Noviherbaspirillum saxi: one gene and its partner. The protein of the gene in region 1 interacts with the protein of each later gene in a pairwise test. Links are inferred from orthologs where the notes say so. Each region holds a gene or a part of one and is shown in the gene's direction. Other genes may lie near its edges.

Region 1 (6,571 bases):
CGTCCCGGGTGCACCCATGCGGGCGAGATATCCGGCGCATCGGTTTCCAGCACCAGCGCAGTTTCGGGCAATTCGGTAGCGAGCCTGCGGATTTGCAATGCTCTGGTAAAAGTCATCGCTCCGCCGAAGCCGAGCATGAAGCCGCGCCTGATGAATTCTTCCGCCTGCTGGAAGCTTCCGTTATAGGCATGGGCAATGCCACCCGCAACATCGATCCGGCGCAGGTATTTCAGGATCATGTCCTGTGAGCGTCGTACATGCAGCAGCACCGGCAGGCCGAAATCCCGCGCTATCTTTAACTGTCCGCTGTAGAACCGTTCCTGCTTCTCGCGCAATTCACCGGTGCCGAGACCTGGAATAAAAAAGTCCAGTCCTATTTCACCAATCGCCACAAACCGCGGATCGGTCATTGCTTCGCTCACTGTTGTGCGCAACAGGTCCAAGTCGTTCTCTTCCGCGGCGGGCACGAAGATCGGATGGATGCCGAGTGCATAGCAGCAGTTGCCGGCCCCATGGGCGAGCGTTTTTACCGTCGCAAAATTGCTTGTTGCTACCGCCGGGATCACAATCATCGATACGCCCTGCTGTCCCGCCCGCACCGCGACGTCGACATGCTCGCCGGCGAATTCGCTTGCATCCAGATGGCAGTGCGTATCAATCCACATAGGGATGCAAACCGTCTTCCGACAAACGCAGCACACGATCGCAATGACGCGCCAGTTCGATATCGTGCGTCACGATGACGAAGGCGGTGCCGAGCGTACGCGAGAGTTCCAGCATCAGATCGAAAGTCTTGTGCGCGGTGACACGGTCAAGATTGCCGGTCGGCTCATCGGCCAGCACGCAGGAAGGTTGGGTTACCAGCGCGCGGGCGAGTGCCACGCGCTGACGCTCGCCGCCGGACAGTTCACCGGGCACATGGGACACGCGCTTTTCCAGGCCAACGCGCGTCAATACCTGCAGCGCCGCGTCGCGCGCTTCGGCCCTGCTCTTGCGACGGATCATCAGCGGCATGCCGACATTGTCGAGCGCAGAAAATTCCGGCAGCAGATGATGGAACTGATAAACGAAACCGAGGGAATTGTTGCGCAGGTCGCCGCGCGTTTTTTCGTTCAGGCCGGCAAAGTCCTTGCCAAGCAGGCTGACGCTTCCAGCCGATGGCGTGTCCAGCCCGCCGAGCAAATGCAGCAGCGTCGATTTGCCGGAACCCGATGCACCGACGATGGCCACCCGTTCACCGCGCGAGACGCTGAAGTCAATGCCGTTCAAGACGCTGACGGAGTATTTTCCCTGGGTAAAAGTTTTCGCGAGACCGCGACAAGACAAGACTGTTTGATCCATCCTCATTCCAGCGACGTGTTGGCAAATACCGCTGCAACGCGGCTTTCCGGCATGCAAAGCGTGTTGCCTGCATACATGGGCTTGTGCTTATTCATAGCGCAGCGCTTCGGCGGGTCGCACATTGGCGGCGCGCCAGCTCGGGTACAGCGTCGCCAGGAAGGCGAGAATTACCGCAACACCGCCTATCCTCCAGACATCCGGCCAGCGCAGATCGGAAGGCAGAGATGTAATCAGGTAGATTTCCTTGGACAGGAATTGCACGCCGAGCATGCGCTCGATAAAGGGGACGATGACATCGATATTCATCGACACCAGCACGCCTAGGCCGACTCCAATCGCGGTACCGAGCAATCCAACCAGCGCTCCCTGGATCATGAAGATCTTCAGAATCGAAGCCGGCGATGCGCCAAGCGTGCGCAGGATGGCGATATCGGCTTGCTTGTCGGTGACCGTCATGACCAGCGTCGATACGAGATTGAAAGCTGCCACCGCGATGATCAGGGTAAGGATGATGAACATCATCCGCTTTTCGGTCTGCACGGCGGCGAACCATGTGCGGTTTTGTTTCGACCAGTCCAGTATCAGCAGGTTGCCGTTCAGGATGCGGGACAGCGTCAGCGCCACCTCAGGCGCACGCTGCATGTCTTCCACGCGCAGGCGCAAGCCGGAAGGCGCCTCCAGCTTGAACATGCGCATTGCGTCGTCGATATGGATAAAGGCGAGGCCGGAATCGTATTCATGGTGTCCGGCTTCGAAGATGCCGCCGACCGTAAACTGCTTGAGGCGAGGCAGGACGCCGGCCGGCGTGATCTGGCCCTGCGGGGCGATCATCGTGACCTTGTCGCCGACCTCGACATGCAGTCCACGTGCGAGTTCGCGTCCGAGAACGATATTGAACTCTCCGGATTTCAGATTATTGAAACTGCCATCGCGCACCTGCGAGGCCACATCGGATACCTTGGGTTCTTCCTCCGGAAGGACACCGCGAATGATCACCCCGCGCACGGTATCGTCCCGCGTCATCATGGCCTGCGCCGCCACATAAGGCGCGGCGCCCTTGACTTCCTTGACCTGCATCGCCTCTTTCGCGGTGACGTGCCAGTCCGGCAAACTACCGGAGGCATCGTACACTTCGATATGGGACAGCACCGACAGCATCCGGTCGCGCACTTCCTTCTGGAATCCGTTCATCACGGACAGCACGACGATCAGGGCGGCGACACCGAGGGCAATCCCCGCCATCGAAATCAATGATATGAATGAAATAAAACTGTTACGGCCGCTGCGCCGACCGGCGCGCGTATATCGCATGCCGACCAACCATTCGAACGGTAGTTTGTTAACAATACTCAAAAGAAAACTCCATGGAATAAGTCGCCGGATCGTCTGAGCGACGGATGAAGCGCCAATTTGTTCTGCTTAACCTTGCATAGAAGTTTGGCAACATCCGGCGAAGCCGAAGTTTGCCATATATTTGCCCTACAATCACACGATGAGTCATCTTGATATCCTGATCCCTTTCGGTCTGCCGCCGGAAGAGCTTGCTCCGGACCTGTTCCGCGAGTTGAATGCCCCGGCCCTTGCCACGCTCACCGCACGTGCAAAATCCGAAGACGTGGCCGCCCGGCGCGAAAACTTCGCCGACTTTTACCGTACCCTGCCCCACGAAACCTGGCTGGCGCGCCGCTTTGGCCTTGACGGTCGACTGCAGGACAGCGGCAGCCCGCCGGTCAGCACCGAACTCATGCGGGCGCTTGGTCAGTCAGTCGACGAAGGCCTGTGGTTCATCGTGGAGCCGGTACATATTCATTTTGCGCGCGACCATCTCGTATTGACCAATCCGCGCCAGCTTATGCTAACGGAACCGGAGGCGCGCGTACTGTTTGAAATCGCAAAACCTCTATTTAGCGATGCCGGCCATGATTTGCGTTTTGGCAATGCTCGCTACTGGTTCCTGCGCGCCGACGCCTGGGATGGCCTGCAAACTTCGTCGCCGGATGCCGTAAGCGGTCACAACATCGATATCTGGATGCCAAAGGGCGCCGGCGAACGCGACTGGCGCAAGGTGCAGAATGAGGTGCAGATGCATTGGCACGATCATCCTCTGAATGCGCAAAGAGAGGAGCGACGGCTCAAGCCGGTCAATTCTCTCTGGCTCTGGGGTGCTGCCGCAGCAGACATGAAACGAAGTGCGCCGCCGTATGACTTTGCCTGTAACCTGAACGACTGGATGCCGGCACTTATGCCCGACAACGCCGGAACGAGGACGGCCGCCTCTGCCGGCGCACTGCTGGACAGGCTGCCCGAGCGCGGACTGATACTCCTCGACGACTTGCAGGAGGCTGCCCTTTCAAGCGATTGGGCCGGCTGGATCAACGGCGTGCGTCGCATCGAAACCGACTGGTGCGCGCCATTGTTGGCCGCTCTCAAATCGGGGTCGCTGGCGTCACTGAGCCTGGTGATTACCAACGACATCCGCCTTTCCCGATTCACCACTACCCGAACATCCTTGCGGAAATTCTGGGTCAAGCCTTCACTCGCAACACTATGTCAATGACCCGCATCGCCACGCGGAGCTATTCGTTCCGCACCGCCGAAATGCTGCGCCAGCAAGGCGTCCACCCCGTGCTTGCACGCTTGTACGCTGCCCGTGGCCTGGCTGACGTCCGGGAACTGTCAAGCGACCTGACCTCGCTGATCAATCCGTCCGGCCTGCTTCATGTGGACGCTGCCGCAAGTTACCTCGCCGACGCGATTGCCGATGGAAAAAAACTCGTTATCGTCGCCGACTACGACTGCGACGGCGCAACCGCATGCGCGGTCGGCCTGCGTGGCCTGCGTTCGCTCGGCGCGCAGGTCGATTTCATCGTGCCGAACCGCTTCGAATACGGCTACGGCCTGACACCGGAAATTGTCGAACTGACGGTAAGGGAAAAAGCGCCGGATATCATCGTCACGGTGGACAACGGCATTGCCAGTATCGATGGCGTGGCGGAGGCCAAGCGCCGCGGCATCGACGTTGTCGTCACCGATCACCACTTGCCCGGCGACACCCTGCCCGACGCACGCGTGATCGTGAATCCCAACCAGCCCGCCTGCGGATTTCCGAGCAAGAACCTGGCCGGGGTGGGAGTCATGTTTTACGTCCTGCTCGCCTTGCGCGCGGAAATGCGCAAGCGCGGCAGATTCGATGCGCAGAATCAGCCCAAGCTCGATGCACTGCTCGACCTGGTTGCGCTGGGCACGGTGGCCGATGTGGTCAAACTCGACGGCAACAACCGCATCCTGGTGGCACAGGGACTCAAGCGCATGCGCTCGGGTCGCATGCAAGCCGGCGTGGCTGCGCTGTTCCGGGCTGCGGGACGCGAAGCGCGGAGTGCAACGCCGTTCGATCTCGGCTTTGCGCTCGGTCCGCGCCTGAATGCCGCAGGACGTCTCGCAGACATGTCGCTCGGTATCGAATGCCTGACCACGGACGATGAGGGCCGTGCCTGGGCGATTGCCCAACAGCTCGACGCGATCAATCGGGAGCGGCGAGAAATCGAATCGGATATGCAGGATACCGCCTTGACCTTGCTCGATTCGTTCGAACCGCGCACACGCACGACCATCAGCGTATTCGACGACTCCTGGCATCAGGGCGTCATCGGGATTGTCGCGTCCCGGCTCAAGGACAAGTTCTATCGGCCGACCATCACCTTCGCCCCTGGTGGAGAAGGCTTGATCAAGGGGTCGGGCCGCTCGATTGCCGGCTTCCATCTGCGCGACGCGCTTGATCTTGTTTCCAAGCATGCACCGTCGGTGATACAGAAGTTTGGCGGGCATGCAATGGCGGCGGGATTGACGATTCGGGCCGAGGCGTTCGACGCCTTTGCCGACGCCTTTGAAGCGGTCGGCCGCGAGTGGCTGACAGACAGCCAGCTGGAACGCATCGTCGAAACCGACGGACCGCTGGAAGAAGCGTATTTCACGCCGAATTTCATTGAACTGCTCGCCGGCCAGGTATGGGGCCAGGGATTCGCGCCGCCGGTGTTCTGCGACGAATTCCGTGTACTCAACCAACGCGTCCTGAAGGAAAAGCATTTGAAACTGAGCCTGGAAAAGTCGGGGCGCCGCTACGACGCCATCTGGTTCGGCCACATCGAGGAATTGCCGGAACGCGCCGTGGTGGCCTATCGGCTCGATGCCAACGAATTCAACGGCGCGGTGCGGGTGCAATTGCTGGTTGAACATGCGCAGCCGGCCTGACACCGCTTGATCGCTTGCCTTTTCGGCAACAGCCGACGGCAGGCCATTCGAGCTACTCCTTATGCTCCTGTTTTCGCTGCGATCTCAGGCCACCAATGCGCCTGAGCGACAGGCTGCTCGGGTATAATCTAAGGTTTGATTGCAAAGAAAATATCATGGAAGCCGAACGCCTCAATTCCCTCTCCTCGCTGCTTGCGGACCTGACAAACCGCGCAGCCGAACTTCGGAGGTATCTTTGACGTCGATGTAAAGTCAGAGAAACTCGAACAAGTCAACGCCGAACTGGAAGACCCGAACGTCTGGAACGACCCCAAGCGTGCCCAGGATCTCGGCAAGGAAAAGAAATCGCTGGAAGCGATCGTCCTCACACTCACCAAGATCGATGCCGACCTGGCCGATGCGCGCGACCTGTTCGATATGGCACGCGAAGAGCAGGACGAAGATACGCTGATGGCGATCGAACACGATGCCGATGAACTCAGGAAACTGGTTGAAGGCATGGAATTCCGCCGGATGTTTTCCAATCCGATGGACCCCAACAACTGCTTTATCGATATCCAGGCCGGCGCAGGCGGCACCGAAGCGCAGGACTGGGCGTCGATGCTGTTGCGCCAGTATTTGCGTTACTGCGAACGCAAGGGTTTCAAGACTGAAATTCTGGAAGAATCCGAAGGTGAAGTCGCCGGCATCAAGACCGCGACCATCAAGGTCGAAGGCGAGTATGCCTATGGTTTCCTGCGTTCCGAAAGCGGCGTGCACCGCCTGGTTCGCAAGTCGCCGTTCGACTCCGCCAATGGCCGACACACTTCCTTTTCCAGCGTATTCGTCTACCCCGAAGTCGACGAATCCATCGAAATCGACGTCAATCCGGCCGACGTGCGCGTGGATACCTTCCGCGCATCTGGTGCCGGCGGACAGCACATCAACAAGACCGACTCGGCGGTGCGTCTGACGCACGGACCTTCCGGCATCGTCGTGCAGT
Region 2 (6,756 bases), 1.1 Mb from region 1 along the record:
TCCTCGGCAAGAATGACAAGGCCTATGTGCGCGGCGACCTGAAGTCCGGCACCTCTTTCCAGGTATTTCGACCGGGCACACCGCTCAAAGATCCGGAGAGCGGCAAAGTCATGGGCTATGAAGCCGCCTACCTGGGCACCGTAAAGCTGGAACGCGAAGCAAAGGTCGCCAATGAAGCGCATGTGTTCCGCGTCGTGACCGTCAAGGAAGAAATGGCGGTGGGCGACCGCCTGCTGCCGGTGCCGCCCACCCCTATTCTTAATTACATGCCGCATCCGCCCGAAAAGCCGGTCGATGCGCGCATCATGTCAGTCTACGGCGGCGTGTCGCAGGCGGGTCAGAACCAGATCGTTAGCGTCAATCGCGGCAGCAAGGATGGACTCGACCTAGGCACCGTACTCGAGCTTTATCGTTTCGGCCAACTGGTCCCGGACCGCACCGAAGACCGCGGTTTCTTTTCGGTCGGATCATGGGGCAAGGCCAAGGTCAAGCTTCCGGACAACCGCTACGGCAACCTGTTCATCTTCCGCGTGTTCGACAACATCTCCTACGGATTGGTCATGCAAGTCACTGACACGGTTCAGATAGGCGATGTGGCGCGTTCGCCGGAATAACGCAAGGCTCGCATGACGCAATCGGATCGGGCGCAGGACATTGCGCAGTGGATACGCTTCGAGCAGACCGCTGGTGTAGGAGTTGACACCGGACACAGGCTATTGGCTGCGTTCGGGCTGCCCGACAATATCTTCAACACCGATTTTCACGCGCTTGCCTCCGTCGCATCCGAACGGGTCGCGCGCGCACTGCTGCTGCCGCTTTCCGATGCCACGCGCGCCCGGATCGACAAGACGCTGGCATGGGCGGCATGCCCCGGCAACCGGATCGTCACACTGGCGGATGACGACTATCCGCGCCATCTTCTCAACATCCCCGACCCGCCGCTGCTGCTCTATATAAAAGGGCGGCACGAATTGCTCGCCGCGACTTCCATCGCTGTCGTCGGCAGCCGCAACGCGACCAGGCAAGGCATCCTGAATGCGGAAAAATTTTCCGAAGCCCTCAGCCAGGCCGGACTGACGGTGGTATCGGGTCTGGCGCTCGGCATCGACACGGCGGCGCATTGCGGCGGGCTGCGCGGAACCGGGTCTACCGTTGCGGTCATCGGTACCGGAGCGGATTCGGTTTACCCGGCCAGGAATCATGAACTGGCGCACCGGATCGCCGACTCGGGCTGCATCGTCAGCGAGTATCCGCTTGGCGCTGGCCCGGCGGCGTCGCACTTCCCCCGCCGCAACCGCATCATTTCCGGATTGTCGCGTGGCGTGCTGGTGATCGAAGCAGCCGCGCAATCGGGCTCGCTCATCACCGCGCGCATGGCAGCCGAACAGGGCCGCGATGTATTCGCGATTCCGGGATCGATTCATTCGCCCTTGTCCAAGGGTTGCCATCTGCTGATCCGGCAAGGCGCAAAGCTGGTCGATTCGGCCCAGCATATTCTGGAAGAGCTTGGCGAGCTTTCAACCCGACTGACGCCTGCGCCCCGGCAGGAAACCAGCGAAGATGGCAGCGGCTGCGCACTACTTTCCGCGTTGGGGTATGATCCGGTCCACATCGACGCGCTTGCAGAGCGTTGCAAGATCGGCATTGCCGACTTGAGTGCACAATTGCTGGCCTATGAATTGGATGGCCGCGTGGAAACACTTCCAGGTGGCATGATCCGTCGATTGGCAACATCCTGATACCAAAAACCTGCTGTCGGCATTTTCTGTTTTAAGATATGCTGTACCTGTAAGACTGCAATATTTTTTGTACTGTCGCAGGCATGGCACCTCTTTTCTTGGCTTCAGGTGTCTTCATGCAAGAAAAGATGCACTCGAGAGTGTCATTTATTCGCAACCTGGTTACTGTCCGGAAAATTGGACCTTAGCCTTAACGGTACAGTGAAATCATGTTCGACGTTCTCGTTTACCTCTACGAAACTTATTACCGCCCCGACGCCTGCCCGGACTCGGAAGCCCTGACCAAGAAATTGTCGGCTGTCGGCTTCGAGGAAGAAGAGATTTCCAAGGCACTGGGCTGGCTTACCGACCTCGCTGAAGCAACCAGCGAATTTTCAGATCGCTACCCGCAACAAACCGCCTTTTCCTTTGGCATACGTATCTATGCACAACAGGAAATGGATGTGCTCGGCACCGAAACCATAGGCTTTTTGCAATTTCTGGAATCGGCCAAGGTCATCGACTCGATTCAGCGCGAAATCATCATTGAACGTGCACTGGCAGCAAGTGATGATTCGCAGGTGTCGCTCGACAAGATCAAGGTAATCGTGCTCATGGTTCTCTGGAGCCAAGGCAAGGAACCGGATGGCTTGATCTTTGATGAATTGTTTTCCGACGACGAAGACGCAGAACCGCGCCTCTTGCACTAGCCGCGTCAGGCCCTTATCTATACCACCTGCCCGCTGTTGCCGGGATGCCTTACCGGGACACAGCGGGCACTCGCATTTGTCCTCGCTTGCGGTTTCTCCCGCAACGCGCTTATCATTGGCCGCTAATTCACCCGATAAGTTGCTATATTAGTAGGGATTGCACTCAAGCAAGTCCTACCGGCTGCCTTCCACGCGTTACCGCGCCTGCTCTATAAAGAGAACACGCTTATGACCAAGACCCTCATCATCGCAGAGAAGCCCTCTGTCGCGAACGATATCGCGAAGGCGCTCGGCGGCTTTACAAAGCACGATGAGTACTTCGAATCCGACGAATACGTGCTGTCGTCCGCGGTCGGCCATCTGGTCGAAATCGCGGTACCCGAAGAATACGACGTCAAACGCGGCAAATGGACCTTTACCCATTTGCCGATGATCCCGCCGCATTTCGCCCTCAATCCGATTCCGAAGACCGAATCGCGCCTCAAGGTGCTCACCAAGCTGCTCAAGCGCAAGGACGTCGGCGCCCTCATCAATGCCTGCGACGCGGGCCGCGAAGGGGAGCTGATTTTCCGCCTGATCGTCCAGTACGCAAAAGCCAAGCAGCCGCTCAAGCGCCTGTGGCTGCAATCGATGACGCAGGGTGCCATCCGCGACGGCTTCGCCCGTCTGCGCGAAGATCGCGAAATGCTGCCATTGGCCGATGCCGCGCGCTGCCGCAGCGAAGCCGACTGGCTGATCGGCATCAACGGCACGCGCGCCATGACGGCCTTCAATTCCAAGGAAGGCGGTTTCTACCTGACCACCGTCGGGCGCGTGCAGACGCCGACCTTGTCGATCGTGGTCGAGCGGGAAGAAAAGATCAAGAAATTCGTGCCGCGCGACTATTGGGAAGTGCGCGCCGAATTCATCTGCGCGGCCGGCATCTATGAAGGCCGCTGGCTGGACACGAAATTCAAGAAGGATGAAACCGATCCCGAAAAACGCGCCGAACGATTGTGGAGCAAGGCTGCCGCCGAATCGATCGTAGCCGCATGCCGCAGCAAGCAGGGTACGGTGACCGAGGAATCGAAGCCGGCAACCCAGATTGCGCCGGCACTGTTCGACTTGACCAGCCTGCAGCGCGAAGCCAATGCCCGCTTCGGCTTCTCGGCAAAGAACACGCTCGGCCTGGCGCAGGCGCTGTATGAAAAGCACAAGGTGCTGACCTATCCGCGTACCGATTCGCGCCACCTGCCGGAGGATTACCTCAGCACCGTCAAGCAGACGCTGGAAACGGTATCGGAAAATCATAACTACCAGCAGTTTGCGTCGCAGATCCTGAACAAGAGCTGGGTCAAGCCGAACAAGCGCATCTTTGACAACAGCAAGATCAGCGACCACTTCGCGATCATCCCGACCACGCAGGCACCAAGGAACCTGTCGGAGCCGGAACAGAAACTGTACGACCTGGTTACGCGCCGCTTCATGGCGGTGTTTTTCCCGGCGGCCGAATTCCAGGTCACGACGCGCTATACCGAAGTTTCGGGCCACCAGTTCAAGACTGAAGGCAAGGTCATGACCAACCCCGGTTGGCTGGCGATCTATGGCAAGGAAGCGGCGAACGACGACGACAAGGAAAATGCCGGCACGCTGGTTCCGGTCGCCAAGGATGAAAAGGTCAAGACCGAGAAAGTCGTCGCCAACGGCCTGGTGACGAAACCGCCTGCGCGGTATTCGGAAGCGACGCTGCTGTCGGCAATGGAAGGCGCCGGCAAGCTGCTCGATGATGAAGACCTGCGCGAAGCGATGGCCGGCAAGGGACTCGGGACGCCGGCGACGCGGGCGGCGATCATCGAAGGCTTGCTCAATGAAAAATACCTGCTGCGCGAAGGCCGGGAAATCATTCCCACCGCAAAGGCATTCCAGCTGATGACACTGCTGCGCGGACTCGGCGTCAATGAGCTGACCGCGCCGGAACTGACCGGCGGCTGGGAGTACAAGCTGTCGCAGATGGAGCGCGGCAAGATCAGCCGTGAAGAGTTCATGCGCGAGATCGCGCAGATGACGCAAGTGATCGTCAAGCGGGCGAAGGAATACAACAACGACACTATCCCCGGCGACTATGCGACCTTGAAGACACCCTGCCCGAATTGCGGCGGCGTGGTGAAGGAAAATTATCGCCGCTTCGCCTGCACCAAGTGCGAATTCTCGATGAGCAAGATCCCGGGCAGCCGGCAATTTGAAATCGCGGAAGTCGAGGAATTGCTCGAAAAGCGCGAGATCGGTCCGCTGCAAGGATTCCGTTCCAAGATGGGCCGTCCGTTCGCCGCGATCCTGAAGATCGCGCGGGATGAAGACATCAACAACTTCAAGCTGGAATTCGATTTCGGACAAAACCAGGATGAAGGCGAAGATGGCGAAGGCGTCGATTTTTCGGAACAGACGCCGCTCGGTCCATGCCCGAAATGCGCCAGCGGCGTGTACGAAATGGGACTGGCTTACGTCTGCGAAAAGACGGTCGCCAAACCGAAAGAGTGCGACTTCCGCAGCGGACGCATCATCCTGCAGCAGGAAATCCTGCCCGAGCAGATGGCCAAGCTGCTCAATGACGGCAAGACCGATCTTTTGCCCGGCTTTATTTCGCAGCGCACGCGCCGGCCGTTCAAGGCCTTCCTGGTAAAGGACAAGAACGGCAAGGTCGGCTTCGAGTTCGAAGAGCGCAAGGCCAAGGCACCGGCCAAGGGCAAGGCGGCGGAGAAGGAAGATGCCGAAGAAGCGCCAAAGAAAGCGGTGGCGACCAAGACGGCTGCAACGAAAACGGCCGCAGCCAAGACCGGAGCGAAGAAAGCCGTCGCCAAAAAGGCCGCTACAAAGAAAGCGGCATAACGGCGTAGATCAGACACATCGCGCAGTACGCACGCAGTAGGCAAATCCAGGCGGCTTTCGATTTTCGAAAGCCGCTTTTTTTCATGCTGCGAATAGCGTGAATATCATTCGTTGATGTCGTGCTATGGACTGGGATTGGTATCAATAACGACCATGTTCATGCGTGTCATAACGCGGCAACTCGTCATGGAAGTCGGCCCATGGCGGGATGTCCACCGTATAGATATGCGCTACCGGTGTTGCTTCGATCTGCGTATCGATAGATCCCATGCGTAGCCTAAGTATGTCCGGCGCGTCGTCGCGACGCGAATACAACGGTGCGCCGCAGCGCCGGCAAAATGCGCGCTTCTTTCCCGGCGACGATTCGTACTCCGCAATCAAATCTTCACCTGCCGTCCAGCGAAACAGATGACGATCTATCGGCGCAGCGACCACACCACTGGAGCCTTGCGCCCTCCGGCAGTCACTGCAATGGCACACCGTCATGGTGCCGAGATGGCCGGTGTATTCATAATGCACTCCGCCGCACATGCAGCTTCCATGGATCATGTTCATTCTCCTTTCGCAATCGCATTGTTGCGCCGCACCGTACAGCGGCGGCATGGGCTTATGTTTCCTGAAAATGCCAGGTCGGAACTAGCACCGTAACGCAACGGTCGAACTTTTGCAAAACGCATAACGCGTTTTTTTCCGGCTTGCCGGAAACGTGAATACCAATGTTCCGGAGGGTATGATGATTCAACGTACTTTGATCTCGATAGTGAGCGCGCTTACTCTTGTATCCGCATTGTCAGCTTGTGGAACGCCAACCCGGCAACAAGTCGGCGTAGGTACCGGTGCGGTACTTGGCGGTGTCGCCGGCAATGCAGTTACGGGCGGCAGCACGCTTGGCACGATCGGCGGCGCTGCAGTCGGCGGCCTGGTCGGCAACGAAGTATCGAAGAAGTAAATTTGCCCTGGCGCGGACCTTCATCCGCGCTATCTCTTTCCAGCCACGAACTCTTGACCTTTCTTGGTGACCGGAATCAGCTGGATTTTTGCCGCAAGTGCGCGGCACTCCCCCTTTGCGTCTTCCCTCCCGTGTGTAACCAAATGCTTCCGCCGGAACTTTCGAGTGTTGATAGATTCTACACAGTCGCAGCGTGCCATTTTGGCATGAGCAAGTTTGCCAGTTGACGCTGGTAACTGCTCGATTCTTAAGGAGAATTCTTATGATGAAATGGACTATCCCTCTGGTATGCGCATTGGTATTGAGCGCATGCGGCACCTCGGGCACCGGCATGAGGTCCAGCACTGGCAGTTCCGGAGGTTCCGGCAGCTACGGCACCAGTGGCACCAGCGGCGCTTCCACTACCAGCCCAAGCAGCCCTTCCTCGTCTGGAATGCCTTCCTCGTCAGGCACACCTTCCTCCGGCGGTTCGAGCAGCAGCATGCCCGCTCCAAGTTCGGCTGAAGGCGCCAGC

Evidence for each region.
Region 2: the proteins of recJ (region 1) and D3871_RS02095 interact in binary tests that used the Escherichia coli proteins (3 or more experiments, as listed by UniProt). The link is inferred for Noviherbaspirillum saxi from one-to-one orthologs.

The regions. Positions count from the first base shown.
Region 1 is NZ_QYUO01000001.1:1,473,278-1,479,848, reverse strand. What follows is about bases 3,243-6,241. They hold recJ (single-stranded-DNA-specific exonuclease RecJ), read left to right. Parts: upstream 3,243-3,894; coding sequence 3,895-5,589; downstream 5,590-6,241. Other genes in these bases: D3871_RS06940 (hypothetical protein), read left to right, coding at 3,243-3,898. Also shown: D3871_RS06955 (TatD family hydrolase), read right to left, coding at 1-665; lipoprotein-releasing ABC transporter ATP-binding protein LolD, read right to left, coding at 655-1,341; D3871_RS06945 (lipoprotein-releasing ABC transporter permease subunit), read right to left, coding at 1,429-2,694; more of D3871_RS06940, read left to right, coding at 2,834-3,242. UniProt on the Escherichia coli protein: Single-stranded-DNA-specific exonuclease.
Region 2 is NZ_QYUO01000001.1:419,128-425,883, reverse strand. Bases 2,310-5,493 are described here. They hold D3871_RS02095 (DNA topoisomerase III), read left to right. Parts: upstream 2,310-2,656; coding sequence 2,657-5,293; downstream 5,294-5,493. Other genes in these bases: D3871_RS02090 (GFA family protein), read right to left, coding at 5,435-5,493; D3871_RS02100 (Smg family protein), read left to right, coding at 2,310-2,428. Also shown: D3871_RS02110 (LysM peptidoglycan-binding domain-containing protein), read left to right, coding at 1-614; DNA-processing protein DprA, read left to right, coding at 627-1,739; more of D3871_RS02100, read left to right, coding at 1,949-2,309; more of D3871_RS02090, read right to left, coding at 5,494-5,842; D3871_RS02085 (glycine zipper 2TM domain-containing protein), read left to right, coding at 6,024-6,242; D3871_RS02080 (hypothetical protein), read right to left, coding at 6,612-6,756.